One region of the Solibacillus daqui genome, then DNA from elsewhere that is predicted to be linked to it. Evidence: a T-box and tRNA genes for the amino acid it is inferred to sense, from the RefSeq annotation. Region 1 holds a T-box; the other regions hold tRNA genes.
What was found. The T-box of region 1 lies ahead of thrS (threonine--tRNA ligase). A T-box ahead of a tRNA ligase gene usually reads a tRNA of that ligase, here a tRNA-Thr.
Positions count from the first base shown of each region.

Region 2: it has a tRNA-Thr gene. The T-box ahead of thrS (threonine--tRNA ligase) is inferred to sense a tRNA for this amino acid. The anticodon was not compared.
Region 3: it has a tRNA-Thr gene. The T-box ahead of thrS (threonine--tRNA ligase) is inferred to sense a tRNA for this amino acid. The anticodon was not compared.
Region 4: it has a tRNA-Thr gene. The T-box ahead of thrS (threonine--tRNA ligase) is inferred to sense a tRNA for this amino acid. The anticodon was not compared.

Region 1 is NZ_CP114887.1:2,919,694-2,926,919, forward strand. Features, by position in the region: gene O7776_RS14285 (methyl-accepting chemotaxis protein) at 1-1,360, shown strand, start outside; gene thrS (threonine--tRNA ligase) at 1,504-3,435, opposite strand; T-box leader at 3,483-3,708, opposite strand; gene dnaI (primosomal protein DnaI) at 3,781-4,722, opposite strand; gene O7776_RS14300 (replication initiation and membrane attachment family protein) at 4,725-6,089, opposite strand; gene nrdR (transcriptional regulator NrdR) at 6,107-6,574, opposite strand; gene O7776_RS14310 (glyceraldehyde-3-phosphate dehydrogenase) at 6,771-7,226, opposite strand, start outside.
Region 2 is NZ_CP114887.1:3,419,746-3,426,971, forward strand. Features, by position in the region: gene O7776_RS16770 (hypothetical protein) at 1-232, shown strand, start outside; gene O7776_RS16775 (S66 peptidase family protein) at 490-1,401, opposite strand; gene nagB (glucosamine-6-phosphate deaminase) at 1,705-2,418, opposite strand; tRNA gene O7776_RS16785 (tRNA-Leu) at 2,714-2,795, opposite strand; tRNA gene O7776_RS16790 (tRNA-Cys) at 2,845-2,918, opposite strand; tRNA gene O7776_RS16795 (tRNA-Gly) at 2,926-3,000, opposite strand; tRNA gene O7776_RS16800 (tRNA-Gln) at 3,008-3,082, opposite strand; tRNA gene O7776_RS16805 (tRNA-His) at 3,110-3,185, opposite strand; tRNA gene O7776_RS16810 (tRNA-His) at 3,224-3,299, opposite strand; tRNA gene O7776_RS16815 (tRNA-Trp) at 3,326-3,399, opposite strand; tRNA gene O7776_RS16820 (tRNA-Tyr) at 3,409-3,492, opposite strand; tRNA gene O7776_RS16825 (tRNA-Thr) at 3,499-3,574, opposite strand; tRNA gene O7776_RS16830 (tRNA-Phe) at 3,582-3,657, opposite strand; tRNA gene O7776_RS16835 (tRNA-Asp) at 3,681-3,756, opposite strand; tRNA gene O7776_RS16840 (tRNA-Met) at 3,760-3,834, opposite strand; tRNA gene O7776_RS16845 (tRNA-Val) at 3,856-3,931, opposite strand; tRNA gene O7776_RS16850 (tRNA-Glu) at 3,959-4,033, opposite strand; tRNA gene O7776_RS16855 (tRNA-Ser) at 4,049-4,140, opposite strand; tRNA gene O7776_RS16860 (tRNA-Asn) at 4,151-4,226, opposite strand; rRNA gene rrf (5S ribosomal RNA) at 4,241-4,356, opposite strand; rRNA gene O7776_RS16870 (23S ribosomal RNA) at 4,471-7,226, opposite strand, start outside.
Region 3 is NZ_CP114887.1:218,885-226,110, reverse strand. Features, by position in the region: gene O7776_RS01155 (S-layer homology domain-containing protein) at 1-782, opposite strand, end outside; gene O7776_RS01150 (S-layer homology domain-containing protein) at 1,004-2,077, shown strand; tRNA gene O7776_RS01145 (tRNA-Glu) at 2,130-2,201, opposite strand; tRNA gene O7776_RS01140 (tRNA-Asn) at 2,204-2,279, opposite strand; tRNA gene O7776_RS01135 (tRNA-Ile) at 2,289-2,365, opposite strand; tRNA gene O7776_RS01130 (tRNA-Phe) at 2,372-2,447, opposite strand; tRNA gene O7776_RS01125 (tRNA-Asp) at 2,457-2,532, opposite strand; tRNA gene O7776_RS01120 (tRNA-Ser) at 2,564-2,656, opposite strand; tRNA gene O7776_RS01115 (tRNA-Ala) at 2,676-2,751, opposite strand; tRNA gene O7776_RS01110 (tRNA-Pro) at 2,759-2,835, opposite strand; tRNA gene O7776_RS01105 (tRNA-Arg) at 2,859-2,935, opposite strand; tRNA gene O7776_RS01100 (tRNA-Leu) at 2,960-3,048, opposite strand; tRNA gene O7776_RS01095 (tRNA-Gly) at 3,053-3,127, opposite strand; tRNA gene O7776_RS01090 (tRNA-Lys) at 3,176-3,251, opposite strand; tRNA gene O7776_RS01085 (tRNA-Thr) at 3,259-3,334, opposite strand; tRNA gene O7776_RS01080 (tRNA-Val) at 3,345-3,420, opposite strand; rRNA gene rrf (5S ribosomal RNA) at 3,430-3,545, opposite strand; rRNA gene O7776_RS01070 (23S ribosomal RNA) at 3,607-6,534, opposite strand; tRNA gene O7776_RS01065 (tRNA-Ala) at 6,657-6,732, opposite strand; tRNA gene O7776_RS01060 (tRNA-Ile) at 6,770-6,846, opposite strand; rRNA gene O7776_RS01055 (16S ribosomal RNA) at 6,944-7,226, opposite strand, start outside.
Region 4 is NZ_CP114887.1:3,069,292-3,076,517, reverse strand. Features, by position in the region: rRNA gene O7776_RS15195 (23S ribosomal RNA) at 1-2,145, shown strand, start outside; rRNA gene rrf (5S ribosomal RNA) at 2,207-2,322, shown strand; tRNA gene O7776_RS15185 (tRNA-Val) at 2,332-2,407, shown strand; tRNA gene O7776_RS15180 (tRNA-Thr) at 2,418-2,493, shown strand; tRNA gene O7776_RS15175 (tRNA-Lys) at 2,501-2,576, shown strand; tRNA gene O7776_RS15170 (tRNA-Leu) at 2,590-2,673, shown strand; tRNA gene O7776_RS15165 (tRNA-Gly) at 2,717-2,791, shown strand; tRNA gene O7776_RS15160 (tRNA-Leu) at 2,798-2,886, shown strand; tRNA gene O7776_RS15155 (tRNA-Arg) at 2,908-2,984, shown strand; tRNA gene O7776_RS15150 (tRNA-Pro) at 2,990-3,066, shown strand; tRNA gene O7776_RS15145 (tRNA-Ala) at 3,074-3,149, shown strand; tRNA gene O7776_RS15140 (tRNA-Met) at 3,176-3,249, shown strand; tRNA gene O7776_RS15135 (tRNA-Ile) at 3,256-3,332, shown strand; tRNA gene O7776_RS15130 (tRNA-Ser) at 3,352-3,444, shown strand; tRNA gene O7776_RS15125 (tRNA-Met) at 3,475-3,549, shown strand; tRNA gene O7776_RS15120 (tRNA-Asp) at 3,553-3,628, shown strand; tRNA gene O7776_RS15115 (tRNA-Phe) at 3,637-3,712, shown strand; tRNA gene O7776_RS15110 (tRNA-Gly) at 3,716-3,789, shown strand; tRNA gene O7776_RS15105 (tRNA-Ile) at 3,800-3,876, shown strand; tRNA gene O7776_RS15100 (tRNA-Asn) at 3,887-3,962, shown strand; tRNA gene O7776_RS15095 (tRNA-Ser) at 3,974-4,064, shown strand; tRNA gene O7776_RS15090 (tRNA-Glu) at 4,066-4,137, shown strand; gene O7776_RS15085 (MBL fold metallo-hydrolase) at 5,132-6,112, shown strand; tRNA gene O7776_RS15080 (tRNA-Val) at 6,458-6,533, shown strand; tRNA gene O7776_RS15075 (tRNA-Thr) at 6,544-6,619, shown strand; tRNA gene O7776_RS15070 (tRNA-Lys) at 6,627-6,702, shown strand; tRNA gene O7776_RS15065 (tRNA-Leu) at 6,716-6,800, shown strand; tRNA gene O7776_RS15060 (tRNA-Gly) at 6,844-6,918, shown strand; tRNA gene O7776_RS15055 (tRNA-Leu) at 6,925-7,013, shown strand; tRNA gene O7776_RS15050 (tRNA-Arg) at 7,035-7,111, shown strand; tRNA gene O7776_RS15045 (tRNA-Pro) at 7,117-7,193, shown strand; tRNA gene O7776_RS15040 (tRNA-Ala) at 7,201-7,226, shown strand, end outside.

The DNA of each region.
Region 1 (7,226 bases):
TAATGAAAAAATTGAACTTTATGAAAAAGAAATTAATGAAGCATTACGAATTAATGATGCCACAGGTGGAGTCGATGCCGTGGCGTACTATTTAAAAACCGTGATCCCAGCTCGTGATGCAGCCATTAATTCAGGTGAAGAGTTAAACAATCAATTTAAACAATTATTTGATAATGCAAAAAAACAATCCGAAAATAAAAAGAACGAAGCAATAATTATCGCCGCGATTGTATTCTTTAGCTCACTCCTATTAGGTATACTACTTGCACTTAGCTTAAACCGACGAATCGCTACACCATTACAAAAATTACAAGCTTCCGTGCATACAATTGCTTCAGGTGACTTGAGTCAAGAAGACATTCAAATAAAATCAAAAGATGAAATTGGTCAATTAACGGGTTCAGTTAACACGATGAAAAATACAATCAAGGGACTACTTGAATCCTTAGGTAGAAATGCTGAGCATTTAAGTGCTTCAGCTGAAGAGTTAAATGCTTCAACACAAGAGATTACATTACTCTCTGAAAATATTGCCCATGCTGCTTCTAACTCTGTAGAATCTACACAGAATAGTGCATTTGCCGCAAAAGAATGTGCAACGGCAATGGAAGAAACTTCTTCAGCTATCCAACGTATTGCAGAATCCGCGCAGCTATTAAATACATCAGCTAACGAAACTTCTGACATGGCAGATGAAGGTGAATCAAATGTTAAAACAGCAAAACACCAAATGCAAACGATTTATCAATCAACGAAATTAACAACAGATTTAATCCATAAATTAGCGCAACAAACAGTCGAAATTGAAAATATATCACGCGTCATTACAAGCATTACAGATCAAACGGATTTATTAGCACTGAATGCAGCCATTGAAGCCGCACGTGCAGGTGAGCATGGTAAAGGCTTTGCAGTTGTTGCTGATGAAGTCCGCAAATTAGCAGAGGCTTCCAACAAGTCCGCAAATGAAATTGTCGCATTAACAAACGAAATTCAACTAGATACAAAAAATGTAGAGCAAGCCATTCAAGAAAGCTTAACTTCCGTTGAACAAGGCGTTGACATCATTGACAATACAGGTACATCCTTCAATAAAATATTGGCGGCAGTAGATTATATGCGCTCGCAAATTGAAGATGTATCTGCAGTAACAGAACAAATTTCAGCCGCAGCAGAAGAAGTTACCGCTTCAGTGCAGGAGTTGGCTGCCCAATCACAAATCGTCACAGATGATACTGCAAAAGCGAGAGATTCGATTAATGAACAAATTTCAGCCATGCAAGAAATTAATAGTGTTGCAAACGATTTAAGTGTACGCGCAGAAGATTTACAACAAGCTGTTGGAGAATTTAAATTTTAACTATTGATATTAACGAAAAATCTTACCATGTTGTATGAAACAACTTGGTAAGATTTCTTTATTTCGGAAGGATTATACTTCCAAATTACAAAAACACCCCCCTTTTTTTCAATGTCAGCATTGAGAAAAGGGGGTGAGATAAATTATTTTGTAATTTCAGCTTTAATGTTTGCTAAGAATTCTTCAAATGATACTGTTTCAGAATCTTTTGAGCCGTAACGACGAATGTTAACTGCCCCTTCTTCCACTTCTTTATCCCCTAATACTAACATGTAAGGGATCTTCTTCATTTGAGATTCACGGATTTTGTAGCCTAATTTTTCTTCACGGTCATCCATTTCGACACGTACACCAGCAGCTTGTAATTTTTCTTGTACTTCGCGAGCATAGTCATAGTGTACAGCATTAGAAACCGGAATGATTGTTGCTTGAACTGGTGCTAGCCATGTTGGGAATGCACCTTTGTATTCTTCGATTAAGAATGCTACGAAACGTTCCATTGTCGATACAACACCACGGTGAATAACGACTGGGCGTTGTGGTTGACCATCTTCCCCGATGTATGAAAGATCGAAACGCTGTGGTAATAAGAAGTCAAGCTGTGCAGTCGATAGTGTTTCTTCTTTACCAATTGCAGTTTTTACTTGAACGTCTAATTTTGGACCGTAGAATGCTGCTTCGTCTTCTGCGATGAAATAGTCATAGCCTAATTCGTCCATCGCTTCTTTTAACATCGCCTGTGCAGTTTCCCACATTTGGTCGTCATCGAAATATTTCTCTTTATTGTTCGGGTCGCGGTAAGAAAGACGGAATGAGAAGTCTTTTAAATCGAAGTCTTTGTAAACTTCTAAGATTAACTCCACTACTTTTTTGAATTCCGCTTTAATTTGGTCTGGACGTACGAAAATATGCGCATCGTTTAATGTCATCCCGCGTACACGCTGTAAGCCTGATACCGCACCTGACATTTCATAACGGTGCATTGTACCAAGTTCTGCAATACGAATTGGTAAGTGACGGTACGAGTGTAAACCGTTTTTGAATACCATCATGTGGTGAGGGCAGTTCATCGGACGTAAAACTAAAGTTTCGTTGTCCATCTCCATTGGAGGGAACATGCCATCTTGATAGTGCTCCCAGTGACCTGATGTTTCGTATAATCTTTTCGAACCAAGTACTGGAGTGTAAACATGCTTGTAGCCTAAAGATAATTCTTTGTCTACGATGTAACGCTCAATTGTACGACGGATTGTTGCACCGTTTGGTAACCATAATGGTAAACCTTGACCTACAGTTTGAGACGTCATGAAAAGGTCTAATTCTTTACCGATTTTACGGTGGTCACGCTCTTTTGCTTCTTCAAGCATTTGTAAATGATGTTTTAACTCTTCCTTCGTGAAGAACGCAGTACCGTAAATACGTTGTAACATTTTGTTGTCTGAGTTACCTCGCCAGTAAGCACCAGCAAGTGATAATAATTTGAACTCTTTTAATTTCCCTGTAGATGGTACGTGTACCCCACGGCAAAGGTCAAAGAAGTCACCTTGGTAGTAAATTGATACTTGCTCATCCGCTGGAATTGCTTCAAGTAATTCTAATTTGTACTCGTCTCCTACTTCTTCGTAGATTTTTTGCGCGTCATCACGAGAAACATTTTTGCGATCAATTTCGATGTTTTCCGAAATAATTTTTTTCATTTCTTTTTCGATTGCTGGTAGGTCTTCTGCTGTAATTGGTGTTGGTGAATCGATGTCATAATAGAAACCTGAATCGATAACTGGTCCAATACCTAATTTTACATCCGGGAATAAACGTTTCACTGCTTGTGCAGTCAAGTGAGCTGTCGAGTGACGTAAAATTTCTAATGCCTCTGGTGATTTGTTCGTAATAATTTCAATCGCACCATCTTGTTCGATCCCTGTTTTTGCATCGACTAACGCGCCATTAATTTTACCTGCTAATGTAGATTTTTTTAGACCAGGGCTAATTGAACCTGCAACGTCTAAAGTAGATGTGCCTTTTGCAAATTCCTTTACTGCGCCATCTGGGAAAGTTAATTTAATCATTTCTGACATAATGTTGTCCTCCTTATTTTTGGCAAAATAAAAAGCACCATCCCTCGTAAAGGGACGATGCTGTATATGCTCGTGGTGCCACCCTTCTTCCTTCTTCGTATATTACGAATAAGAAGCTCTCGGTCAGTTAACGTACTGAGAAACGTTGACGGATTTGCCCCATCACTGCTCCAAGGTAGTAAAGTAAAACACTTTGCTAGGAAGTTTGCAGCCAATGACTTCCCTCTCTAAAAGCTAGTTCGTTAAACTTATTGTCCTTATCAATGCATTTATTGTTTAATTACGTTAAAAGTATACGCTCGTTTTTAATGAAATGCAACTACGAAGAAGAAAATATTTAACAATTTAAATTCTTCGGTTTGTACCATCCATTTGCACTGGAATTGTGACTGCTTTAATGCGCTCCATTAAACGTGCTGCTTTTACGACCTCAATATCACCGCGCTGCGATTGTGCCAAATGATGCTCTAACCCGCTATAATCAAAATTAGATGTAATGAATGTTGGTAGCTCTTCACTCATTCGGTAATGCATAATCGTTCCTAGGATTTCATCACGTGTCCATGCTGACATCGTTTCTGCGCCAATATCATCTAACATAAGTACGGGTGCTTTTTTAACATAATCGATTTTCTCATTTAATGAATTATCGCCAATGGCATTTTTCATTTCACGTAAAAATTCTGGTACGAATACAACAACAGTTTTCACTTTTAATGTTGCAAGCTCATTGGCAATTGCACCGAGAACAAAGGATTTACCAACACCAAATTTACCATATAAGTAAAAGCCTTTTTTCGGTAGCTCTCCTGTACGTTTATATGTTGCGACAAACTCTGCTGCTTGATCAGCAATCGTTAAACGCGAATGATTGTCGATCGCTAAATCTTTTAATGTCGCCTTTAACACATCTTTTGGCATATGCATACTCGAAATCATATTCGCTACGTCACGGCGCTCATCTTCACGTTGCTTTTGCTCGCATGAGACATACGTAATATCAATAACATTGCGCGTAATGAACAACTTCGGAATATAACCTTTTAGTAAATTAGTACATTGATTCGTATTACCACAGCCGCAGCATGTTAGGGATTGCCCGGTATACTCTAATAGCTTCGGTAAGCTAATTTCAACCATTTCCTTCGTTACTTGCTGCTCATGTTCGCGTAAAAATTCTTGAACTTTTGGGTGTTCGATCGTTTCACGACGAATTGCTTCAAAACGTTCTTCAAATGAGGGCATACGCTTTTTAATTTCGTTTAATTGATTATTAATTGGTTCGATTGCTATTCACCTGCCCTATCAAGCTTTTGTAATATTTTTAAGCGCTCTTTTTCAAAATCGATTGCTCCGTCTGGTTGCTTATCTTGAAGTGGTTCCTCATTACGCTTATAAAACCAATCTGGTACTTGCTCGTCACGGCCACTTTTTCGATTATTATAGGTTGGCTTTTTCGTTTGCGTTTGTTTTGGTTGCGCACTTTCTTGTTTCCACTGCGAATACTTATCACGCTCTTGTCGTGCCAATTCCATCGCTTCTTTCGCCGTTTTTAACTGTTTTCGATTCCAGTGGTCCGCAATTTTTTCAACGTAAGCCTTAGGTAACTTCATGTCTGTTGATAGCATAACGTATTCTAATAAAACGTTTACTACACCAACGGACATTCCATATTTCACGACTAAATCTTCAGCAAGCTGTATCGAAGAGGGGATCGGTTCTTTGCCGTTGTTGATATCACGTAAAACTTGAACCGGTGCCGTTGTTTCTAAATATTGCAGTAGTTCTTGCTCTTTTGATAAATTTTCATCAACAGCTACTTCTATTTGTTTTTCAAAAGCTTTCGTTAACACTGGCGCATCTGTTGACACTGTCAGTTTATAAAAATCTGCTGCTGCTCGTTTTAAACGTTCTGTCGTTAACTTATTGTGCTCATCTAATGCGGTGATGACCACTTTTTGCATATGAAGCGGTGATAAATTGTATAAAAATGCAAGTTTAGCAATTGTATCTCGTGCCTCAAGCGTTAATGCTGCACTTGGAATTAATTGCTCCGATAGGCCAGCCTGTAATAATTTAAAATCAAATTGCTCATAGTAAAAAGGATAATCCCCAGTTGTCGCTTGATTTATCTCTAAATCGTCCATAGGTAAGCTTTGATTGATTGGGCGATACACATCAGTAAATGTGCGCGTCACCTCTTCAAATTGAGCCTTATTTGGCATTGTTAAAAAGCGTTGACGCAGTTTACGATAAGCCCCTTCTCCGATCTTACTAAATAAAAACATCGATAAAAGCGGATCTTTAAAAAAACTTGCCGCATCAAGTGGGCGCACTAATTCATAGAGAAAATGGCGACCATCCGCGACGTCTTTACGCCATGTACGAAGGAGGCCGATTGCTTCTAGCGCTACACGCGCTTCAAATACTTGCTTTAGTGGTAGTGATAACACTTGCATTAAATAATAATGGTTCATCACCTGCACACTATGGCTTTCTGCTTCTGCCCACAACGTTAAATACAAACTAATAGGTGGGGGGCCAATTAACGGCTGATAAAATAATGTTAATAATTGACGTTCATTTGTTGAAAGTGCGTGAGGGAGCGTAATTTCAAAATGATCCGTAGGCTGTAATTCTTTGAAGTGAACCATTTTCGTCCCTCCCTTTATTATTTCGAATTCGATTGACGGGTCATAATTTCTTTTAGTTCATCGATAAATACCGTAATGTCTTTGAATTGACGGTAAACGGATGCAAAGCGCACGTAGGCAACTTCATCGACTTTTGATAGTCGGTCCATTACCATTTCCCCCACATCTTCAGAGCGGACTTCAGCATTACCTAAATGACGAAGCTCTTTTTCAATTGCAAGTACGAGTTCTTCTAGCTGCTCTAATGAAACAGGACGCTTTTCGCATGCGCGAATTAAACCACGCAATACTTTTTCACGGCTAAATTCTTCGCGTGAGCCTTCCTTTTTCACAACAATTAATGGTGTTTCTTCTATTTTTTCGAATGTCGTAAAACGAAAACTGCATGATTCGCATTCACGACGTCTACGAATTTCTTTATTATCATCAACAGGTCTTGAATCAACAACACGTGTGCCATTGTATTGACAAGCTGGACATCTCATAGTTTTTTCTCCTAAGTCGTTTAATTAATATCTTTATTATATCAAAAAGCGCGCAATGGAAATAGTGATTCCTACGCGTCTATATTGTATTCAAAATGAATGCTTTAAAATTATATAGTGTTCATAGCATATAAACAATCAAAAAAAGCTTTTTGTAGAAACAAGTCGTTCTACAAAAAGCTTAGGAATTTTCAAATTAAGAGTTTACTACTGCTAATTCGTTTGCAATTTTCGTTGCTAAGTCTACTACGCGAGCTGAGTAACCCCACTCGTTGTCGTACCAAGCGATTACTTTTACTTTACGGTCACCTAAAACGATTGTTGATAAACCATCTACTGTAGATGAGAATGTTGTTGTGTTGTAATCTGAAGATACTAATGGCTCTAAGTTGAAATTTAAAATACCATTCATTTTGCCATCAGCAGCCGCTTTAAATGTAGCATTTACTTCTTCTACTGTTACATCACGTTCTAAATCAACAACTAAGTCTACTAACGAAACGTTTGGTGTTGGTACACGTAATGCCATGCCGTGAATTTTGCCATCTAATTCTGGTAATACTAAGCGTAAAGCTTTTGCTGCACCAGTTGAAGTTGGGATAATTGACGAAGCACAGTTACGCGCACGACGTAAGTCTTTATGCGGGTTGTC
Region 2 (7,226 bases), 500 kb from region 1:
AAACCAATTGCGCGCTGAAGCAGCATTTTGTAAAAAGCTCGGCATGGAAGATAAAGAATCGTATTATCATTCAGTCGGAGAAACAATGCTATACCGTATCGCACTTTATGAGCCACTTGACTATTTAAACCGTTCCAACGAACTTGAAAAACAAGCACATCGTTTATCGAACGCAATTAACGCGAAAAATTATCAAGTGGCAATTGCATTTGATGATTCAAATTATTACTAATCCTAGGGCGGTGAGACTCCAAACTAGGTAATAACGAGCGACCCATTTGCAAATGCAAATTTAACTTAGTCTAAACCAATCAACCCTTACCTGTTACTTTGTTACCTTTAACTCATGACCAACCATTGTCAAAGCTAACAACAATCAGCGAATTACTTGATTTTTGCTCGTTATTAAAAGACCCTCTACTCACTTTTGGTGAATAGAGGGTCTTTGCTATTTGATCTATACTAAGACACTTTAAGCGCGTAGTATCTTTATTCGACGCCCGGCAAAATGCTTAGTGTCTTTTCATCCGCATTTAATATTGCATCCACACCCAATGGAATTGCAACATTTGGCGTACAATGCCCGATTTTAAAGCCTGCAACTGTTGGTTTATTAAAAGGCTTTAAATAGCCCGTAATCATCTCAATTACATCCTCATAACTAGATGTGTCATCCGGCATATTGAAATCCCCAATTACAAATCCTGCAGCCTGCTCTAGCTTACGCGCTAAACGTAATTGATTCATCATATGGTCAATTTGCTCAATCTTTTCACCAATATCTTCAAACAGGACAATTTTATTGCTTACATTGATTTCAAATTTCGTACCTAATGTACCGACTAAGCGATTTAAATTACCGCCAACAAGCTCCCCTCGCACCACGCCTGGAATTACTGTCATAAGGGGGGCAATGCTTTCTGTATACTGAATTTCAATCGGTTGGAATAACTGTTGGAACATTTTCTGTGATAGCTCATCTAGTGCTCCTTGTGGACTGGATAACATCGGTCCATGGAATGTTACTAAATTAGAGAATTCATTTACTTGTGTATGTAATGCCGTAATATCCGAAAAGCCCCAAATAATTTTAGGATTGTCCTCTAATAATGGATAACTAATTTTATCAATCACACGTGGAATTCCATAGCCACCCTTAGCTAAAAAAATTGCCTTTACTTCTGGATCTTGTACCATCGCATGGAAGTCAGCGACACGCTCTTCATCAGTTCCTGCTAAATAGCCCTCAAAGCTTTGAATCGTATTTCCTAATTTATAACGTAATCCAAGCTGGTCTAAAAATGCTAGCTTTTCTCCTAATGTTTCTTGTGTAAGTGGACTACTTAAATTAACTACCCCTACTGTATCCCCTTGCTGTAATCTTGCTGGTCGAATTTTCATTTGTTTGACCTCCTTTTGCTACTGTCGTTATTGTATCATAGCGTTTTATGTAAAGCGCATTACCAGGCTACTCGGCATTTATTTAAATTTTATTCCCGTATTTTCATCGATTTTTGCAATACTATTTTTAGATGAACACCTACTACTTTCACAAATAACTGGTGGTATTGCGGTCATCACAGGCGTTTTTATTTCTAATATAAAAACGACACGCATAATATGAGCGTAAGTTGATGTCTTTACCTCTATAAACTATTTACTTTCAAAAAAAGAGGTGCAGCATCGGATACTGCACCCCTTTTACTATTTTACGTCAGTATAAATTACCGTTACATTTGAATGGTTATGCAATGCACTTGCTGGGAAATCCTCTGTAATTACACCGCTACGTAAACGATTTATTGCTTCTTGCTTTGATGTACCTGATATTAAGAGTACCACTTTTTTCGCATTTAAAATCGTTTGAATCCCCATTGTAATTGCATGAGTTGGTACTTCTTCAATCGAATTAAAGTATATTTTATTTGCTTCACGCGTTGACTCTGTAAGTTCTACTACATTTGTTCCTAAATCAAACGAAGTACCTGGTTCATTAAATCCTATATGGCCGTTAACACCAATACCTAAAAGCTGAATATCAATTCCACCCACTGCCTCAATCTTCGCATCATATTGCGTTGCAGCAGTTTGTAAGTCATTTGTATCACCTTCTGGTAAATGAATATTATCAGTCTTCATATCCACATGGTTAAAGAGCTGCTGATCCATATAATAGTGATAGCTTGCTTCATTTGCTGCATTAATGCCTACATATTCATCTAAATTAAATGATTGTGCCTTTTCAAATGAAATTTCGCCTGCTTTATATGCCTCAACAAGTTCTTTATAAAATCCTTCTGGCGTCCCACCCGTTGCCAAACCTAGCACCATTTCAGGGTGTTTCTGTAACTCTTCTTTAAAAATTTTGGCTGCAATTTTACTCAATTCATCATAATCTGCAGCTTCAATCCAATTTATATTCGATACTGTAGTCATCATCTATACCTTCTCCCTTTAGAGCGTAATTTTTAATATCTCCATCTTATTTCTTAACATCATCATGTTAATTTTATCTAAAAATTTTATTATATGCTATATAATAAATCGACAAATTTCCTTTTAATAACCCTATTATTTTGTTTATTAACCACATTTATTTATAAACACATTATCTATTTTAACTTTATTATTTTTTTCATAAAAAAAGACCCTCAACTAATCGTTGAAAGCCTTGTTTTAATAAGGTTTATGACAGTTAACCTTATTAATAGTATACCGATAGTCGGGGTCGAACCGACACTCCTCACGGAACCGGATTTTGAGTCCGGCGCGTCTGCCAATTCCGCCATATCGGCAAGAAAATGGATATAAAAAAAACCGGATTAACCGATTTCATTAAAAATATGGAGGCGGCAACCGGATTTGAACCGGTGATAAAGGTGTTGCAGACCTGTGCCTTACCACTTGGCTATGCCGCCATATTTATGGAGCGGAAGACGAGGTTCGAACTCGCGACCCCCACCTTGGCAAGGTGGTGTTCTACCACTGAACTACTTCCGCAAACGAATGGCTGGGGAACCTGGATTCGAACCAGGGCATGACGGAATCAAAATCCGTTGCCTTACCGCTTGGCTATACCCCAATAAAGGAAATTTCAATTTAATAATAATGGGGCGACTGATGGGAATCGAACCCACGAATGCCTGAACCACAATCAGGTGCGTTAACCACTTCGCCACAACCGCCATAATAAAAAATAGAATATAATAAAACAAAAAATAAATGGGGCGACTGATGGGAATCGAACCCACGAATGCCTGAACCACAATCAGGTGCGTTAACCACTTCGCCACAACCGCCACTATCGTATTTTGTTTTTGTAAATTGGCAGGGGCAGTAGGAATCGAACCCACACTGACGGTTTTGGAGACCGTAGTTCTACCTTTAAACTATGCCCCTAAAAAGAGATGGTGGAGGGGGACGGATTCGAACCGCCGAACCCTAAGGAGCGGATTTACAGTCCGCCGCGTTTAGCCACTTCGCTACCCCTCCAGGTAATGGTGCCGGCGAAAGGAGTCGAACCCTCGACCTACTGATTACAAGTCAGTTGCTCTACCAACTGAGCTACACCGGCAAAAATATGGTGGGTTTGGACGGAATCGAACCGCCGACACTTAGAGCTTCAATCTAATGCTCTACCAACTGAGCTACAAACCCATATATGTATTATTTGTTAAAAATGGCGGTCCCGACCGGGATCGAACCGGCGATCTCCTGCGTGACAGGCAGGCATGTTAACCGCTACACCACGGGACCTTTTGGTTGCGGGGACAGGACTTGAACCTGTGACCTTCGGGTTATGAGCCCGACGAGCTACCACTGCTCCACCCCGCGATAATACTGTATTATTTTTAATGGTGGAGGATGACGGGCTCGAACCGCCGACCCCCTGCTTGTAAGGCAGGTGCTCTCCCAGCTGAGCTAATCCTCCATGCTGGATATAATGAAATATAATTAATGGTGACCCGTACGGGATTCGAACCCGTGTTACCGCCGTGAAAGGGCGGTGTCTTAACCACTTGACCAACGGGCCATTTAAAAGTTTGCCTGGCGGAGAGTAAGGGATTTGAACCCTTGATGCAGTGTTACCCGCATACACGATTTCCAATCGTGCTCCTTCGGCCACTCGGACAACTCTCCAAGATTTAGATGGCTCCGAAGGCAGGACTCGAACCTGCGACCTGCCGGTTAACAGCCGGATGCTCTACCAACTGAGCTACTTCGGAATAATTATATGTTAGCCTAGCGACGTCCTACTCTCACAGGGGGAAACCCCCAACTACCATCGGCGCTAAAGAGCTTAACTTCTGTGTTCGGTATGGGAACAGGTGTGACCTCTTTGCCATCATCACTAGACTAATTTTGAAAGACATTTATTATTATACTTTAATTAACTTATTTCGTCAAGTATTATTATATTTTTTTATTCTTTCAAAACTGGATAAACGTTTCATTGATTTTCGTAAACATGTGGTTAAGTCCTCGACCGATTAGTATTCGTCAGCTACATGTGTCGCCACACTTCCACCTCGAACCTATCTACCTGATCGTCTTTCAGGGGTCTTACTTACTTGCGTAATGGGAAATCTCATCTTGAGGGGGGCTTCATGCTTAGATGCTTTCAGCACTTATCCCGTCCACACATAGCTACCCAGCGATGCCTTTGGCAAGACAACTGGTACACCAGCGGTGTGTCCATCCCGGTCCTCTCGTACTAAGGACAGCTCCTCTCAAATTTCCTACGCCCACGACGGATAGGGACCGAACTGTCTCACGACGTTCTGAACCCAGCTCGCGTACCGCTTTAATGGGCGAACAGCCCAACCCTTGGGACCGACTACAGCCCCAGGATGCGATGAGCCGACATCGAGGTGCCAAACCTCCCCGTCGATGTGGACTCTTGGGGGAGATAAGCCTGTTATCCCCGGGGTAGCTTTTATCCGTTGAGCGATGGCCCTTCCATGCGGAACCACCGGATCACTAAGCCCGTCTTTCGACCCTGCTCGACTTGTAGGTCTCGCAGTCAAGCTCCCTTATGCCTTTACACTCTACGAATGATTTCCAACCATTCTGAGGGAACCTTTGGGCGCCTCCGTTACCTTTTAGGAGGCGACCGCCCCAGTCAAACTGTCCGCCTGACACTGTCTCCTACCCCGCTAAGGGGCATGGGTTAGAAGTTCAATACAACCAGGGTAGTATCCCACCGACGCCTCCTTCGAAGCTGGCGCTCCGAGATCTCTGGCTCCTACCTATCCTGTACAAGTTGTACCAAAATTCAATATCAAGCTACAGTAAAGCTCCACGGGGTCTTTCCGTCCTGTCGCGGGTAACCTGCATCTTCACAGGTACTATAATTTCACCGAGTCTCTCGTTGAGACAGTGCCCAGATCGTTACGCCTTTCGTGCGGGTCGGAACTTACCCGACAAGGAATTTCGCTACCTTAGGACCGTTATAGTTACGGCCGCCGTTTACTGGGGCTTCAATTCGCAGCTTCGCTTGCGCTAACCACTCCTCTTAACCTTCCAGCACCGGGCAGGCGTCAGCCCCTATACGTCACCTTACGGTTTTGCAGAGACCTGTGTTTTTGCTAAACAGTCGCCTGGGCCTATTCACTGCGGCTCTCTCGGGCTATACACCCTACCAGAGCACCCCTTCTCCCGAAGTTACGGGGTCATTTTGCCGAGTTCCTTAACGAGAGTTCTCTCGCACACCTTAGGATTCTCTCCTCGACTACCTGTGTCGGTTTGCGGTACGGGTACCTCCCACCTCGATAGAGGCTTTTCTTGGCAGTGTGAGATCAGGAACTTCCTCCATACGGAGTCGTCATCACAGCTCAATGTTAAAGTACGCGGATTTGCCTACGCACACACCTTACTGCTTGAACAGAGACAACCAACGCTCTGCTTACCCTACCCTACTGCGTCCCCCCATTTCTCAAACGGTGGGGAGGTAGTACAGGAATATCAACCTGTTATCCATCGCCTACGCCTATCGGCCTCGGCTTAGGTCCCGACTAACCCTGAGCGGACGAGCCTTCCTCAGGAAACCTTAGTCATACGGTGCATGGGATTCTCACCCATGTTTCGCTACTCATACCGGCATTCTCACTTCTAAGCGCTCCACCAGTCCTTCCGGTCTGACTTCAACGCCCTTAGAACGCTCTCCTACCACGCATACCAACGGTATGCATCCACAGCTTCGGTGAATCGTTTAGCCCCGATACATTTTCGGCGCAGCGTCACTCGACCAGTGAGCTATTACGCACTCTTTAAATGATGGCTGCTTCTAAGCCAACATCCTGGTTGTCTAAGCAACGCCACATCCTTTTCCACTTAACGATTACTTTGGGACCTTAGCTGGTGGTCTGGGCTGTTTCCCTTTTGACTACGGATCTTATCACTCGCAGTCTGACTCCCGTGTATAAATATCCGGCATTCGGAGTTTGTCTGAATTCGGTAAAGCGAGATGCCCCCTAGTCCAAACAGTGCTCTACCTCCGGTATTCTCAATCACGAGGCTAGCCCTAAAGCTATTTCGGAGAGAACCAGCTATCTCCAAGTTCGATTGGAATTTCTCCGCTACCCACACCTCATCCCCGCACTTTTCAACGTGCGTGGGTTCGGACCTCCAGTAAGTGTTACCTCACCTTCATCCTGGACATGGGTAGATCACCTGGTTTCGGGTCTACGACCACGTACTAATTCGCCCTATTCAGACTCGCTTTCGCTGCGGCTCCGTCTTATCAACTTAACCTCGCACGTAATCGTAACTCGCCGGTTCATTCTACAAAAGGCACGCTATCACCCATTAACGGGCTCTAACTACTTGTAGGCACACGGTTTCAGGATCTATTTCACTCCCCTTCCGGGGTGCTTTTCACCTTTCCCTCACGGTACTGGTTCACTATCGGTCACTAGGTAGTATTTAGCCTTGGGAGATGGTCCTCCCGGATTCCGACGGAATTTCACGTGTTCCGCCGTACTCAGGATCCACTCTGGAGGGACTGAACTTTTGACTACAGGGCTTTTACCTTGTTTCGCGGACCTTTCCAAGTCGCTTCGTCTAATCCAATCTTTTGTAACTCCGTATAGAGTGTCCTACAACCCCAAAGAGCAAGCTCTTTGGTTTGGGCTCTTCCCGTTTCGCTCGCCGCTACTCAGGGAATCGAATTTTCTTTCTGTTCCTGCAGGTACTTAGATGTTTCAGTTCCCTGCGTCTGTCCTCAT
Region 3 (7,226 bases), 1.4 Mb from region 1:
TTATATGAAATATTCGTACCATTAGAAGCCACTTCATCTTTTGCCACATCCAAGTGATACCATTTGCCATCATCTAATTTTACGATATTCCAAGAATGGTACTTTCCATCTGCAAGTCCGTATACATACTGCACATTAATACCCGCCTTATTTAACAATAAGTAAGTCCACATTGCATATGCATGCGATGATAAAGCCCCTTTTGAGTTAAAACCTGCCAAACCATGACTAGTAGCATTATAACTATTATTTTTGATTAAAAAATCGTGTGCAGCTTTAATTTTTCCTATCGTACTCGTTTGGGCTGAAATACCTGTTTGTTGTAACAAAGCAGGACTGTTATTTAATATACTTAACGTTGTCTGATCAGCAAAATATTCCGCAGTAAATGAGATAGTAGATTTAACAGCTGCATCTTGTCCTGTTTGAGTAATATGAACCGTTGCTTTTTTTAAGTACCCATAAGCCTTTAACGCTGTATCATTATCTATGTTATTTTTTAATTGTTGAAAAACCTTATCTACTTCTTCCTTGGCTTGCTCCTTCGTCTTTCCATTTAATTCATAAATAAAAGAAGTTTTTAATGCCGTTAAATTTGTTGAAATCGTATTTTCTAAATCTGGAATAGTTGTTACTGATTCTACTGTTATTGCATTTCCATTAGTTAATGCATTATTTATCTCAAAACTAACCGTCTCTTCAGCCGCTAAAGCCCCATCTGCCACTAAGACACTGGCCGGCACTGCAACCAACGCAGCTAAGATTTTTTTTGAATGGTTCATGTATGACACATCTCCTTCTCACTTCTAAATATATACAAAATCACATTACTTTTTATATCGGCAGACATCCCATAATTTAGAACAAAAATAGGTAACGAACTAAGCAAATAGATGCCATTTCGTAAAAAATGTCTAGTACAAAGCGCTAATATATCTCTATTTGCAGGAAGAAACGATACATGTTACTGTAAAATAAAACCAAGCATGAAGGAGGAACATTTGTGAAATGTTATTTCATTGCGATTTTTTGTGCAATCATTTCCCTCGGTAGCTTGGCACTTCCAGCCAATAACGCCGAGGCTAAACAATTATTTAAAGATATACCGACGAGCCATTACGCTTCTGAAGCCATTCAATGGGCATATGAATTTGATATAATTCACGGCTATCCTGACGGCACATTCCGCCCAAATCAGGCCGTCACCGAGCAGCAGTTTGCCCAAATATTCGTCAGTTATTTCGATTTAGAGCCTGTTGAAGAGGAGCTCATGAAATTTTCAAAAAAACAAATTGCCTCGGATGCCATTTATAATACGCTTGCTGCTTACCAAGTTCCGTTAAATGGTTACTTCGATAATCAAATCCGTAGCTCAGCCGTTACTCGTGGGACTGTTGCTCAAGCCCTTGCATATATGCTCAACGGTGACACGACGCTCAATTCGTCCATTCAATTTTTATTAGATTATTACATTACTTCTGGACAAAATCCGAAGTATGAAAACACTAATCTCCAACGCTATTTCGGTGCGTCGAATCATTTAACTCGCGCACAGCTTGTTGTTTTCTTTTACAAGCTACAATCAAAAAGCTTTTTCTATATTTCACCTAAAGCCGAACAAAGCTTTGAAAATACAGAGCACTACACACTCAATAAGCGCGCAAATTTAGCACGTAACATACTCGACAAATCACTAAGAAAAGGCTCCAATTGGTCTACAGAAGCAAACAACAAACCAAACAAAACATGGAACGGTGAGTACACGTATTTTTACACATATGGAAATGACGATCTCGATTCACGTGGACGTATTTTATCGATTACCAACAGTTCAAAATCCAGTTTCAACGTCACTTATTACACATACGATGGTTGGAACTCAGGTACAGTTGAAGGCGTAGCAACAATTGTTTCAGATAAAAAAGCGCGCCTAAACAAAACATCTGAAGGCACGCGTTGTGTCATTGAATTTGAAAAAATCGGTACTAACGTTATTAAGACAACTGAATATTATTGCGAAGCCGGTCGCGACAAAGGAACAAACTACAATGGTACATTAACGCTTGAAACGAACTAAATGAATATAAAAAAGCACATCGCATTTAGCGATGTGCTTTTTTTCAAGTGTATGACCCGTACGGGATTCGAACCCGTGTTACCGCCGTGAAAGGGCGGTGTCTTAACCACTTGACCAACGGGCCAATGGCTCCGAAGGCAGGACTCGAACCTGCGACCTGCCGGTTAACAGCCGGATGCTCTACCAACTGAGCTACTTCGGAAACATACTATGGTGGGCCTAAATGGACTCGAACCATCGACCTCACGCTTATCAGGCGTGCGCTCTAACCAGCTGAGCTATAGGCCCATAATATGGTGGGTTTGGACGGAATCGAACCGCCGACACTTAGAGCTTCAATCTAATGCTCTACCAACTGAGCTACAAACCCACAAAAAAATGGCGGTCCCGACCGGGATCGAACCGGCGATCTCCTGCGTGACAGGCAGGCATGTTAACCGCTACACCACGGGACCAACATATTGTTTAAAACTTATAAAATTAAAATGGAGGAGGTAGAGGGATTCGAACCCCCGCGCGGTGTTACCCGCCTGTCGGTTTTCAAGACCGATCCCTTCAGCCAGACTTGGGTATACCTCCAAAGGGAAAATGAAATATATGGTGGAGCCTAGCGGGATCGAACCGCTGACCTCCTGCGTGCAAGGCAGGCGCTCTCCCAGCTGAGCTAAGGCCCCATTGTAATGGTCGGAATGACAGGATTCGAACCTACGACCCCTTGGTCCCAAACCAAGTGCTCTACCAAGCTGAGCTACATTCCGATCTGTCATTTTAAAAATATATATGGCGCGCCCGACAGGAGTCGAACCCATAACCTTTTGATCCGTAGTCAAACGCTCTATCCAATTGAGCTACGGGCGCTAAAAATTTCTTTGTTTTAAAAAATGGTGCCGAGGGCCGGAATCGAACCGGCACGGTGATCACTCACCGCAGGATTTTAAGTCCTGTGCGTCTGCCAGTTCCGCCACCCCGGCATTTTGGAGCGGAAGACGAGGTTCGAACTCGCGACCCCCACCTTGGCAAGGTGGTGTTCTACCACTGAACTACTTCCGCAAAATGCTTAGAATTTTTTATTCTGACAGTATGTAAAATTATAAAAACTGGTGAGCCATGAAGGACTCGAACCTTCGACCCTCTGATTAAAAGTCAGATGCTCTACCGACTGAGCTAATGGCTCTCTAAAATGGTGCCGGCGAAAGGAGTCGAACCCTCGACCTACTGATTACAAGTCAGTTGCTCTACCAACTGAGCTACACCGGCATTTTAGAAATGGTGGAGGATGACGGGCTCGAACCGCCGACCCCCTGCTTGTAAGGCAGGTGCTCTCCCAGCTGAGCTAATCCTCCTGGGTAATAACCTAGCGACGTCCTACTCTCACAGGGGGAAACCCCCAACTACCATCGGCGCTAAAGAGCTTAACTTCTGTGTTCGGTATGGGAACAGGTGTGACCTCTTTGCCATCATCACTAGATTAATTTGAAAGAATTATTCTTTCAAAACTGGATAAACGGTTCATTGATTTTCGTAAACATGTGGTTAAGTCCTCGACCGATTAGTATTCGTCAGCTACATGTGTCGCCACACTTCCACCTCGAACCTATCTACCTGATCGTCTTTCAGGGGTCTTACTTACTTGCGTAATGGGAAATCTCATCTTGAGGGGGCTTCATGCTTAGATGCTTTCAGCACTTATCCCGTCCACACATAGCTACCCAGCGATGCCTTTGGCAAGACAACTGGTACACCAGCGGTGTGTCCATCCCGGTCCTCTCGTACTAAGGACAGCTCCTCTCAAATTTCCTACGCCCACGACGGATAGGGACCGAACTGTCTCACGACGTTCTGAACCCAGCTCGCGTACCGCTTTAATGGGCGAACAGCCCAACCCTTGGGACCGACTACAGCCCCAGGATGCGATGAGCCGACATCGAGGTGCCAAACCTCCCCGTCGATGTGGACTCTTGGGGGAGATAAGCCTGTTATCCCCGGGGTAGCTTTTATCCGTTGAGCGATGGCCCTTCCATGCGGAACCACCGGATCACTAAGCCCGTCTTTCGACCCTGCTCGACTTGTAGGTCTCGCAGTCAAGCTCCCTTATGCCTTTACACTCTACGAATGATTTCCAACCATTCTGAGGGAACCTTTGGGCGCCTCCGTTACCTTTTAGGAGGCGACCGCCCCAGTCAAACTGTCCGCCTGACACTGTCTCCTACCCCGCTAAGGGGCATGGGTTAGAAGTTCAATACAACCAGGGTAGTATCCCACCGACGCCTCCTTCGAAGCTGGCGCTCCGAGATCTCTGGCTCCTACCTATCCTGTACAAGTTGTACCAAAATTCAATATCAAGCTACAGTAAAGCTCCACGGGGTCTTTCCGTCCTGTCGCGGGTAACCTGCATCTTCACAGGTACTATAATTTCACCGAGTCTCTCGTTGAGACAGTGCCCAGATCGTTACGCCTTTCGTGCGGGTCGGAACTTACCCGACAAGGAATTTCGCTACCTTAGGACCGTTATAGTTACGGCCGCCGTTTACTGGGGCTTCAATTCGCAGCTTCGCTTGCGCTAACCACTCCTCTTAACCTTCCAGCACCGGGCAGGCGTCAGCCCCTATACGTCACCTTACGGTTTTGCAGAGACCTGTGTTTTTGCTAAACAGTCGCCTGGGCCTATTCACTGCGGCTCTCTCGGGCTATACACCCTACCAGAGCACCCCTTCTCCCGAAGTTACGGGGTCATTTTGCCGAGTTCCTTAACGAGAGTTCTCTCGCACACCTTAGGATTCTCTCCTCGACTACCTGTGTCGGTTTGCGGTACGGGTACCTCCCACCTCGATAGAGGCTTTTCTTGGCAGTGTGAGATCAGGAACTTCCTCCATACGGAGTCGTCATCACAGCTCAATGTTAAAGTACGCGGATTTGCCTACGCACACACCTTACTGCTTGAACAGAGACAACCAACGCTCTGCTTACCCTACCCTACTGCGTCCCCCCATTTCTCAAACGGTGGGGAGGTAGTACAGGAATATCAACCTGTTATCCATCGCCTACGCCTATCGGCCTCGGCTTAGGTCCCGACTAACCCTGAGCGGACGAGCCTTCCTCAGGAAACCTTAGTCATACGGTGCATGGGATTCTCACCCATGTTTCGCTACTCATACCGGCATTCTCACTTCTAAGCGCTCCACCAGTCCTTCCGGTCTGACTTCAACGCCCTTAGAACGCTCTCCTACCACGCATACCAATGGTATGCATCCACAGCTTCGGTGAATCGTTTAGCCCCGATACATTTTCGGCGCAGCGTCACTCGACCAGTGAGCTATTACGCACTCTTTAAATGATGGCTGCTTCTAAGCCAACATCCTGGTTGTCTAAGCAACGCCACATCCTTTTCCACTTAACGATTACTTTGGGACCTTAGCTGGTGGTCTGGGCTGTTTCCCTTTTGACTACGGATCTTATCACTCGCAGTCTGACTCCCGTGTATAAATATCCGGCATTCGGAGTTTGTCTGAATTCGGTAAAGCGAGATGCCCCCTAGTCCAAACAGTGCTCTACCTCCGGTATTCTCAATCACGAGGCTAGCCCTAAAGCTATTTCGGAGAGAACCAGCTATCTCCAAGTTCGATTGGAATTTCTCCGCTACCCACACCTCATCCCCGCACTTTTCAACGTGCGTGGGTTCGGACCTCCAGTAAGTGTTACCTCACCTTCATCCTGGACATGGGTAGATCACCTGGTTTCGGGTCTACGACCACGTACTAATTCGCCCTATTCAGACTCGCTTTCGCTGCGGCTCCGTCTTCTCAACTTAACCTCGCACGTAATCGTAACTCGCCGGTTCATTCTACAAAAGGCACGCTATCACCCATTAACGGGCTCTAACTACTTGTAGGCACACGGTTTCAGGTTCTATTTCACTCCCCTTCCGGGGTGCTTTTCACCTTTCCCTCACGGTACTGGTTCACTATCGGTCACTAGGTAGTATTTAGCCTTGGGAGATGGTCCTCCCGGATTCCGACGGAATTTCACGTGTTCCGCCGTACTCAGGATCCACTCTGGAGAGAATGACTTTTTGGCTACAGGGCTTTTACCTTCTCTTGCGGACCTTTCCAAGTCGCTTCGCCTAAATCATTCTTTTGTAACTCCGTATAGAGTGTCCTACAACCCCAAAGAGCAAGCTCTTTGGTTTGGGCTCTTCCCGTTTCGCTCGCCGCTACTCAGGGAATCGAATTTTCTTTCTGTTCCTGCAGGTACTTAGATGTTTCAGTTCCCTGCGTCTGTCCTCATCACGCTATGTATTCACGTGTAGATACTATCCGATTAAAGATAGTGGGTTCCCCCATTCGGAAATCCCCGGATCAAAGCTTACTTACAGCTCCCCGAGGCATATCGGTGTTAGTGCCGTCCTTCATCGACTCCTAGTGCCAAGGCATCCACCGTGCGCCCTTATTAACTTAACCAAAGTTAAACTTAAATCAGATGATTTAAGACTTTAAGGATCTTACACGATCAATTTCTTGATCTATTGTTTGTTTATTACTTATCAATGTCGTTTTATCCAGTTTTCAAAGAACAAAAAAATTGGTGGAGCCTAGCGGGATCGAACCGCTGACCTCCTGCGTGCAAGGCAGGCGCTCTCCCAGCTGAGCTAAGGCCCCAATATTATGATATAAGAGGTAATATAAAGAATTTATATGGTGGGCCTAAATGGACTCGAACCATCGACCTCACGCTTATCAGGCGTGCGCTCTAACCAGCTGAGCTATAGGCCCTCTTAGAAGATATAAAATTCATTCATAAACCTTCAAAACTGAACAGCAAACGTTAATGAGTATCTTCTCCAAGAGAAGATTTCCGAAAAATCCTTAGAAAGGAGGTGATCCAGCCGCACCTTCCGATACGGCTACCTTGTTACGACTTCACCCCAATCATCTATCCCACCTTCGGCGGCTGGCTCCATAAAGGTTACCTCACCGACTTCGGGTGTTACAAACTCTCGTGGTGTGACGGGCGGTGTGTACAAGGCCCGGGAACGTATTCACCGCGGCATGCTGATCCGCGATTACTAGCGATTCCGGCTTCATGTAGGCGAGTTGCAGCCTACAATCCGAACTGAGAACGGTTTTATCGGATTAGCTCCCCCTCGCGGGTT
Region 4 (7,226 bases), 150 kb from region 1:
CACGCACGTTGAAAAGTGCGGGGATGAGGTGTGGGTAGCGGAGAAATTCCAATCGAACTTGGAGATAGCTGGTTCTCTCCGAAATAGCTTTAGGGCTAGCCTCGTGATTGAGAATACCGGAGGTAGAGCACTGTTTGGACTAGGGGGCATCTCGCTTTACCGAATTCAGACAAACTCCGAATGCCGGATATTTATACACGGGAGTCAGACTGCGAGTGATAAGATCCGTAGTCAAAAGGGAAACAGCCCAGACCACCAGCTAAGGTCCCAAAGTAATCGTTAAGTGGAAAAGGATGTGGCGTTGCTTAGACAACCAGGATGTTGGCTTAGAAGCAGCCATCATTTAAAGAGTGCGTAATAGCTCACTGGTCGAGTGACGCTGCGCCGAAAATGTATCGGGGCTAAACGATTCACCGAAGCTGTGGATGCATACCATTGGTATGCGTGGTAGGAGAGCGTTCTAAGGGCGTTGAAGTCAGACCGGAAGGACTGGTGGAGCGCTTAGAAGTGAGAATGCCGGTATGAGTAGCGAAACATGGGTGAGAATCCCATGCACCGTATGACTAAGGTTTCCTGAGGAAGGCTCGTCCGCTCAGGGTTAGTCGGGACCTAAGCCGAGGCCGATAGGCGTAGGCGATGGATAACAGGTTGATATTCCTGTACTACCTCCCCACCGTTTGAGAAATGGGGGGACGCAGTAGGGTAGGGTAAGCAGAGCGTTGGTTGTCTCTGTTCAAGCAGTAAGGTGTGTGCGTAGGCAAATCCGCGTACTTTAACATTGAGCTGTGATGACGACTCCGTATGGAGGAAGTTCCTGATCTCACACTGCCAAGAAAAGCCTCTATCGAGGTGGGAGGTACCCGTACCGCAAACCGACACAGGTAGTCGAGGAGAGAATCCTAAGGTGTGCGAGAGAACTCTCGTTAAGGAACTCGGCAAAATGACCCCGTAACTTCGGGAGAAGGGGTGCTCTGGTAGGGTGTATAGCCCGAGAGAGCCGCAGTGAATAGGCCCAGGCGACTGTTTAGCAAAAACACAGGTCTCTGCAAAACCGTAAGGTGACGTATAGGGGCTGACGCCTGCCCGGTGCTGGAAGGTTAAGAGGAGTGGTTAGCGCAAGCGAAGCTGCGAATTGAAGCCCCAGTAAACGGCGGCCGTAACTATAACGGTCCTAAGGTAGCGAAATTCCTTGTCGGGTAAGTTCCGACCCGCACGAAAGGCGTAACGATCTGGGCACTGTCTCAACGAGAGACTCGGTGAAATTATAGTACCTGTGAAGATGCAGGTTACCCGCGACAGGACGGAAAGACCCCGTGGAGCTTTACTGTAGCTTGATATTGAATTTTGGTACAACTTGTACAGGATAGGTAGGAGCCAGAGATCTCGGAGCGCCAGCTTCGAAGGAGGCGTCGGTGGGATACTACCCTGGTTGTATTGAACTTCTAACCCATGCCCCTTAGCGGGGTAGGAGACAGTGTCAGGCGGACAGTTTGACTGGGGCGGTCGCCTCCTAAAAGGTAACGGAGGCGCCCAAAGGTTCCCTCAGAATGGTTGGAAATCATTCGTAGAGTGTAAAGGCATAAGGGAGCTTGACTGCGAGACCTACAAGTCGAGCAGGGTCGAAAGACGGGCTTAGTGATCCGGTGGTTCCGCATGGAAGGGCCATCGCTCAACGGATAAAAGCTACCCCGGGGATAACAGGCTTATCTCCCCCAAGAGTCCACATCGACGGGGAGGTTTGGCACCTCGATGTCGGCTCATCGCATCCTGGGGCTGTAGTCGGTCCCAAGGGTTGGGCTGTTCGCCCATTAAAGCGGTACGCGAGCTGGGTTCAGAACGTCGTGAGACAGTTCGGTCCCTATCCGTCGTGGGCGTAGGAAATTTGAGAGGAGCTGTCCTTAGTACGAGAGGACCGGGATGGACACACCGCTGGTGTACCAGTTGTCTTGCCAAAGGCATCGCTGGGTAGCTATGTGTGGACGGGATAAGTGCTGAAAGCATCTAAGCATGAAGCCCCCTCAAGATGAGATTTCCCATTACTCAAGTAAGTAAGACCCCTGAAAGACGATCAGGTAGATAGGTTCGAGGTGGAAGTGTGGCGACACATGTAGCTGACGAATACTAATCGGTCGAGGACTTAACCACATGTTTACGAAAATCAATGAACCGTTTATCCAGTTTTGAAAGAATAATTCTTTCAAATTAATCTAGTGATGATGGCAAAGAGGTCACACCTGTTCCCATACCGAACACAGAAGTTAAGCTCTTTAGCGCCGATGGTAGTTGGGGGTTTCCCCCTGTGAGAGTAGGACGTCGCTAGGTTATTACCCAGGAGGATTAGCTCAGCTGGGAGAGCACCTGCCTTACAAGCAGGGGGTCGGCGGTTCGAGCCCGTCATCCTCCACCATTTCTAAAATGCCGGTGTAGCTCAGTTGGTAGAGCAACTGACTTGTAATCAGTAGGTCGAGGGTTCGACTCCTTTCGCCGGCACCATTTTAGAGAGCCATTAGCTCAGTCGGTAGAGCATCTGACTTTTAATCAGAGGGTCGAAGGTTCGAGTCCTTCATGGCTCACCAGTAATTTGCTTTAGCGGGTGTGGCGGAATTGGCAGACGCACTAGACTTAGGATCTAGCGCCGCAAGGCGTGGGGGTTCGACTCCTTCACCCGCACCATTTAATTTCATAACTGTCAGATAAAAAATATCTTAAGCATTTTGCGGAAGTAGTTCAGTGGTAGAACACCACCTTGCCAAGGTGGGGGTCGCGAGTTCGAACCTCGTCTTCCGCTCCAAAAAATGCCGGGGTGGCGGAACTGGCAGACGCACAGGACTTAAAATCCTGCGGTGAGTGATCACCGTGCCGGTTCGATTCCGGCCCTCGGCACCATTTTATTTTAATATGTATAGCGCGCCCGTAGCTCAATTGGATAGAGCGTTTGACTACGGATCAAAAGGTTATGGGTTCGACTCCTGTCGGGCGCGCCAGATTACGGAATGTAGCTCAGCTTGGTAGAGCACTTGGTTTGGGACCAAGGGGTCGTAGGTTCGAATCCTGTCATTCCGACCATTATAATGGGGCCTTAGCTCAGCTGGGAGAGCGCCTGCCTTGCACGCAGGAGGTCAGCGGTTCGATCCCGCTAGGCTCCACCATAAAAGACAACCAAAATAAAGATCCTGGCTACCTAGCTCAGCTGGCTAGAGCATTCGGTTCATACCCGAAAGGTCGTGGGTTCGACTCCCTCGGTAGCCATCTTAAGGACCTTTAGCTCAGTTGGTTAGAGCAGACGGCTCATAACCGTCCGGTCACAGGTTCGAGTCCTGTAAGGTCCACCAGTAATCACATATTTAACTCGGAGGTATACCCAAGTCTGGCTGAAGGGATCGGTCTTGAAAACCGACAGGCGGGTAACACCGCGCGGGGGTTCGAATCCCTCTACCTCCTCCATTTTAATTGAATAATTGAGTTTTTTATTATCGCGGGGTGGAGCAGTGGTAGCTCGTCGGGCTCATAACCCGAAGGTCACAGGTTCAAGTCCTGTCCCCGCAACCAAATGGTCCCGTGGTGTAGCGGTTAACATGCCTGCCTGTCACGCAGGAGATCGCCGGTTCGATCCCGGTCGGGACCGCCATTTTTTATGGGTTTGTAGCTCAGTTGGTAGAGCATTAGATTGAAGCTCTAAGTGTCGGCGGTTCGATTCCGTCCAAACCCACCATATGCGGGTGTAGTTTAGTGGTAAAACCTCAGCCTTCCAAGCTGATGTTGTCGGTTCGATTCCGATCACCCGCTCCAGTTTTTAAGAGGGCCTATAGCTCAGCTGGTTAGAGCGCACGCCTGATAAGCGTGAGGTCGATGGTTCGAGTCCATTTAGGCCCACCATATAAAACGTTCCGAAGTAGCTCAGTTGGTAGAGCATCCGGCTGTTAACCGGCAGGTCGCAGGTTCGAGTCCTGCCTTCGGAGCCATATTTATTTAAGGGGAATTACTCAAGAGGCTGAAGAGGCGCCCCTGCTAAGGGTGTAGGTCGGGTAACCGGCGCGAGGGTTCAAATCCCTCATTCTCCGCCACGGCCCGTTGGTCAAGTGGTTAAGACACCGCCCTTTCACGGCGGTAACACGGGTTCGAATCCCGTACGGGTCATACATAAGTAAAACAAGAAAACGCTAAGCATATTTTCCTTGCTTAGCGTTTTTTTGTAATCAATATTAATTGATTATTAGTTTCTCCATATTGAAATGCTCTAGTCGAGTTATTTACTTAAAAGTCTTTCTTATAAGCTGTGTAATTATTTAAGACGTGGTACCATTTATTATTTTGTTAAAGTAATGATGAATTGATTTATAATATTCATTGGATTAAGGGCTACGTCTGTTAAAGTACCGGCAAAAATAATTTGTTAACCAATTGATTGGTTAAATTGCTCAAAGTCAGGTTACTTTATAACATTATTTTTTGAATTATGTATATAGCTTTCCAGAGCGTCAGTTTAAGCATATAAGCTTTTTTTAATATACCATTCACCTTTGACTTGCTGTAATGTCCTTGAATGCCTTATTTTCGATATAGTATGTAGGATCTGCTATTGTTTTTCAGGCTGCTTCATAACTTTTTTCTTGAGGAAATAAAGAAATTCTGGCTTTTCTAAAACCAATGAAATCATATGTAGTAGCGAGTTAGCCATATTGGAGTGCTTTTTATAGTGCTTTTTGTTCTTCATTACGCAGTAAAATGATTTTCTCACATATAGAGTAATTTAAGTCCAATAATTCGTAAGGAAAACGTGCTACACCGAAAGTAAGCCAATAGCTATGAGATAGTTCATGGATAAGAACAGCATGCCTGGCGTTAAATTGATCCGTTTTAGCTACTGTAATATAGTAATTTTCATTGTAGTTTGGGTAGTTAAATAATATGGCTTCCAGCCCGTTATATTTAATATAAGCAACAGGTGTAAAATTTGGTCAGAATTTATGTAAGAGTTGAGTTGATACAAATGGCTGAATTATTGATGTAAACGCGGCCATAAAAGTATCCCTTCAAAGATATTTTGAAATGATATATTTTTGTTCAATAATCAAATAGTATTCGAGAAATTATAATAGATTTAATTTGATGAAATAGAGGAGGCATAAAGGTGAGTGCAGTTTTTGAATATAATACTAAAAAAGTATATCCAATTATTTATCCAGTTAAATACGGACAAATGAATAATATTAACTGTTACCTATTTGAACACCAAAATAAGCTAACATTAATTGATGCAGGAATTGATTCAGCCGAATATGAAGTGTTTTTTGATGAACAGCTTGCTGCATATGATTTAAACATAATGGATATTGATCAAATCATTTTGACTCACCACCATATTGATCATATTGGTATGGTCAATAAAATTATTGGAAAAAAGCAAATTCCGGTATTCGCACATCCACTTGCATTAGAGAGGCTAGCATTGACAACAACTTATCAGCAGACTAAAATTCAATTTTTTGAAGAGCTATATGAACACTATGGTTGTACACATGTTATGGCGTCCCGTATAGAGAAAATGAAGCAAACACTAAATGATGCTGGTGGATTGCGTATAAAGTCTGTGATTGAGCCAATTCAAGCAAATGATTATGTTGGAGAATTAAAAGTTTTGGAAACGCCAGGGCATTCATTGGACTCAATAACTTTATATGATGAAGAATCAGGCTGGTTGTTTACGGGAGATTTAATTATCGAAAAGGGGTCGACAAATGCATTAATTGACTTTGATTCAAGGAAATTATTGCTTCCAACAGTATTACAGCATCGTCAATCAATTGAGCAATGTCAGAAATTATTAATTTCAACGGTATTTGCTGGTCATGAAAAGATATTTACTAATTTTTCTGAGGTAGCCCAATTAAATATCGCGAAGATTGATTACAAAGTGCAGCGAATTGCAAAACAGATTGAACAAGGCAATGAGTCAGTCTTAAAACTGGCGAATGCTCTTTATGGTAATTTAATGCATACGATGCCTACGCTTATTTTTTCGGAAGTAATTGGCTATGTTAATTATGCTGAAATTTTAGGGATTGTGGAAAGAGTACAACGAAACGGGCAAATAACATTTCGTTGTGTTTGAATTTGGGTTAATGTAAAAATATAGATTCTTATGGTAAGAATCTATATCTACTAGTTGAGCCAACAGTATTTTTCGAATTTTTACATATAATTAAATAACGAAGAGCATAAATTTTTTTATAAAAATGAAAAACAACTGTTGAAAAAAATGGATAATCATATTAGAATTTCGATATACTAAGAAATCGTTTTCATTGGTTAACAAGGTCATTTGATGGGGATTTTTGAAAAAAATATATTTTTTAAAAAAGTTTTCAAAAAATCATTGCATTTTCTTATGAATACTGATATTATAAATCTTGTCCTTAAGAGAAAGGTCACTTACGAAATGTAACAATATTACCCAGGAGGATTAGCTCAGCTGGGAGAGCACCTGCCTTACAAGCAGGGGGTCGGCGGTTCGAGCCCGTCATCCTCCACCATTTCTAAAATGCCGGTGTAGCTCAGTTGGTAGAGCAACTGACTTGTAATCAGTAGGTCGAGGGTTCGACTCCTTTCGCCGGCACCATTTTAGAGAGCCATTAGCTCAGTCGGTAGAGCATCTGACTTTTAATCAGAGGGTCGAAGGTTCGAGTCCTTCATGGCTCACCAGTAATTTGCTTTAGCGGGTGTGGCGGAATTGGCAGACGCACTAGACTTAGGATCTAGCGCCGCAAGGCGTGGGGGTTCGACTCCCTTCACCCGCACCATTTAATTTCATAACTGTCAGATAAAAAATATCTTAAGCATTTTGCGGAAGTAGTTCAGTGGTAGAACACCACCTTGCCAAGGTGGGGGTCGCGAGTTCGAACCTCGTCTTCCGCTCCAAAAAATGCCGGGGTGGCGGAACTGGCAGACGCACAGGACTTAAAATCCTGCGGTGAGTGATCACCGTGCCGGTTCGATTCCGGCCCTCGGCACCATTTTATTTTAATATGTATAGCGCGCCCGTAGCTCAATTGGATAGAGCGTTTGACTACGGATCAAAAGGTTATGGGTTCGACTCCTGTCGGGCGCGCCAGATTACGGAATGTAGCTCAGCTTGGTAGAGCACTTGGTTTGGGACCAAGGGGTCGTAGGTTCGAATCCTGTCATTCCGACCATTATAATGGGGCCTTAGCTCAGCTGGGAGAGCG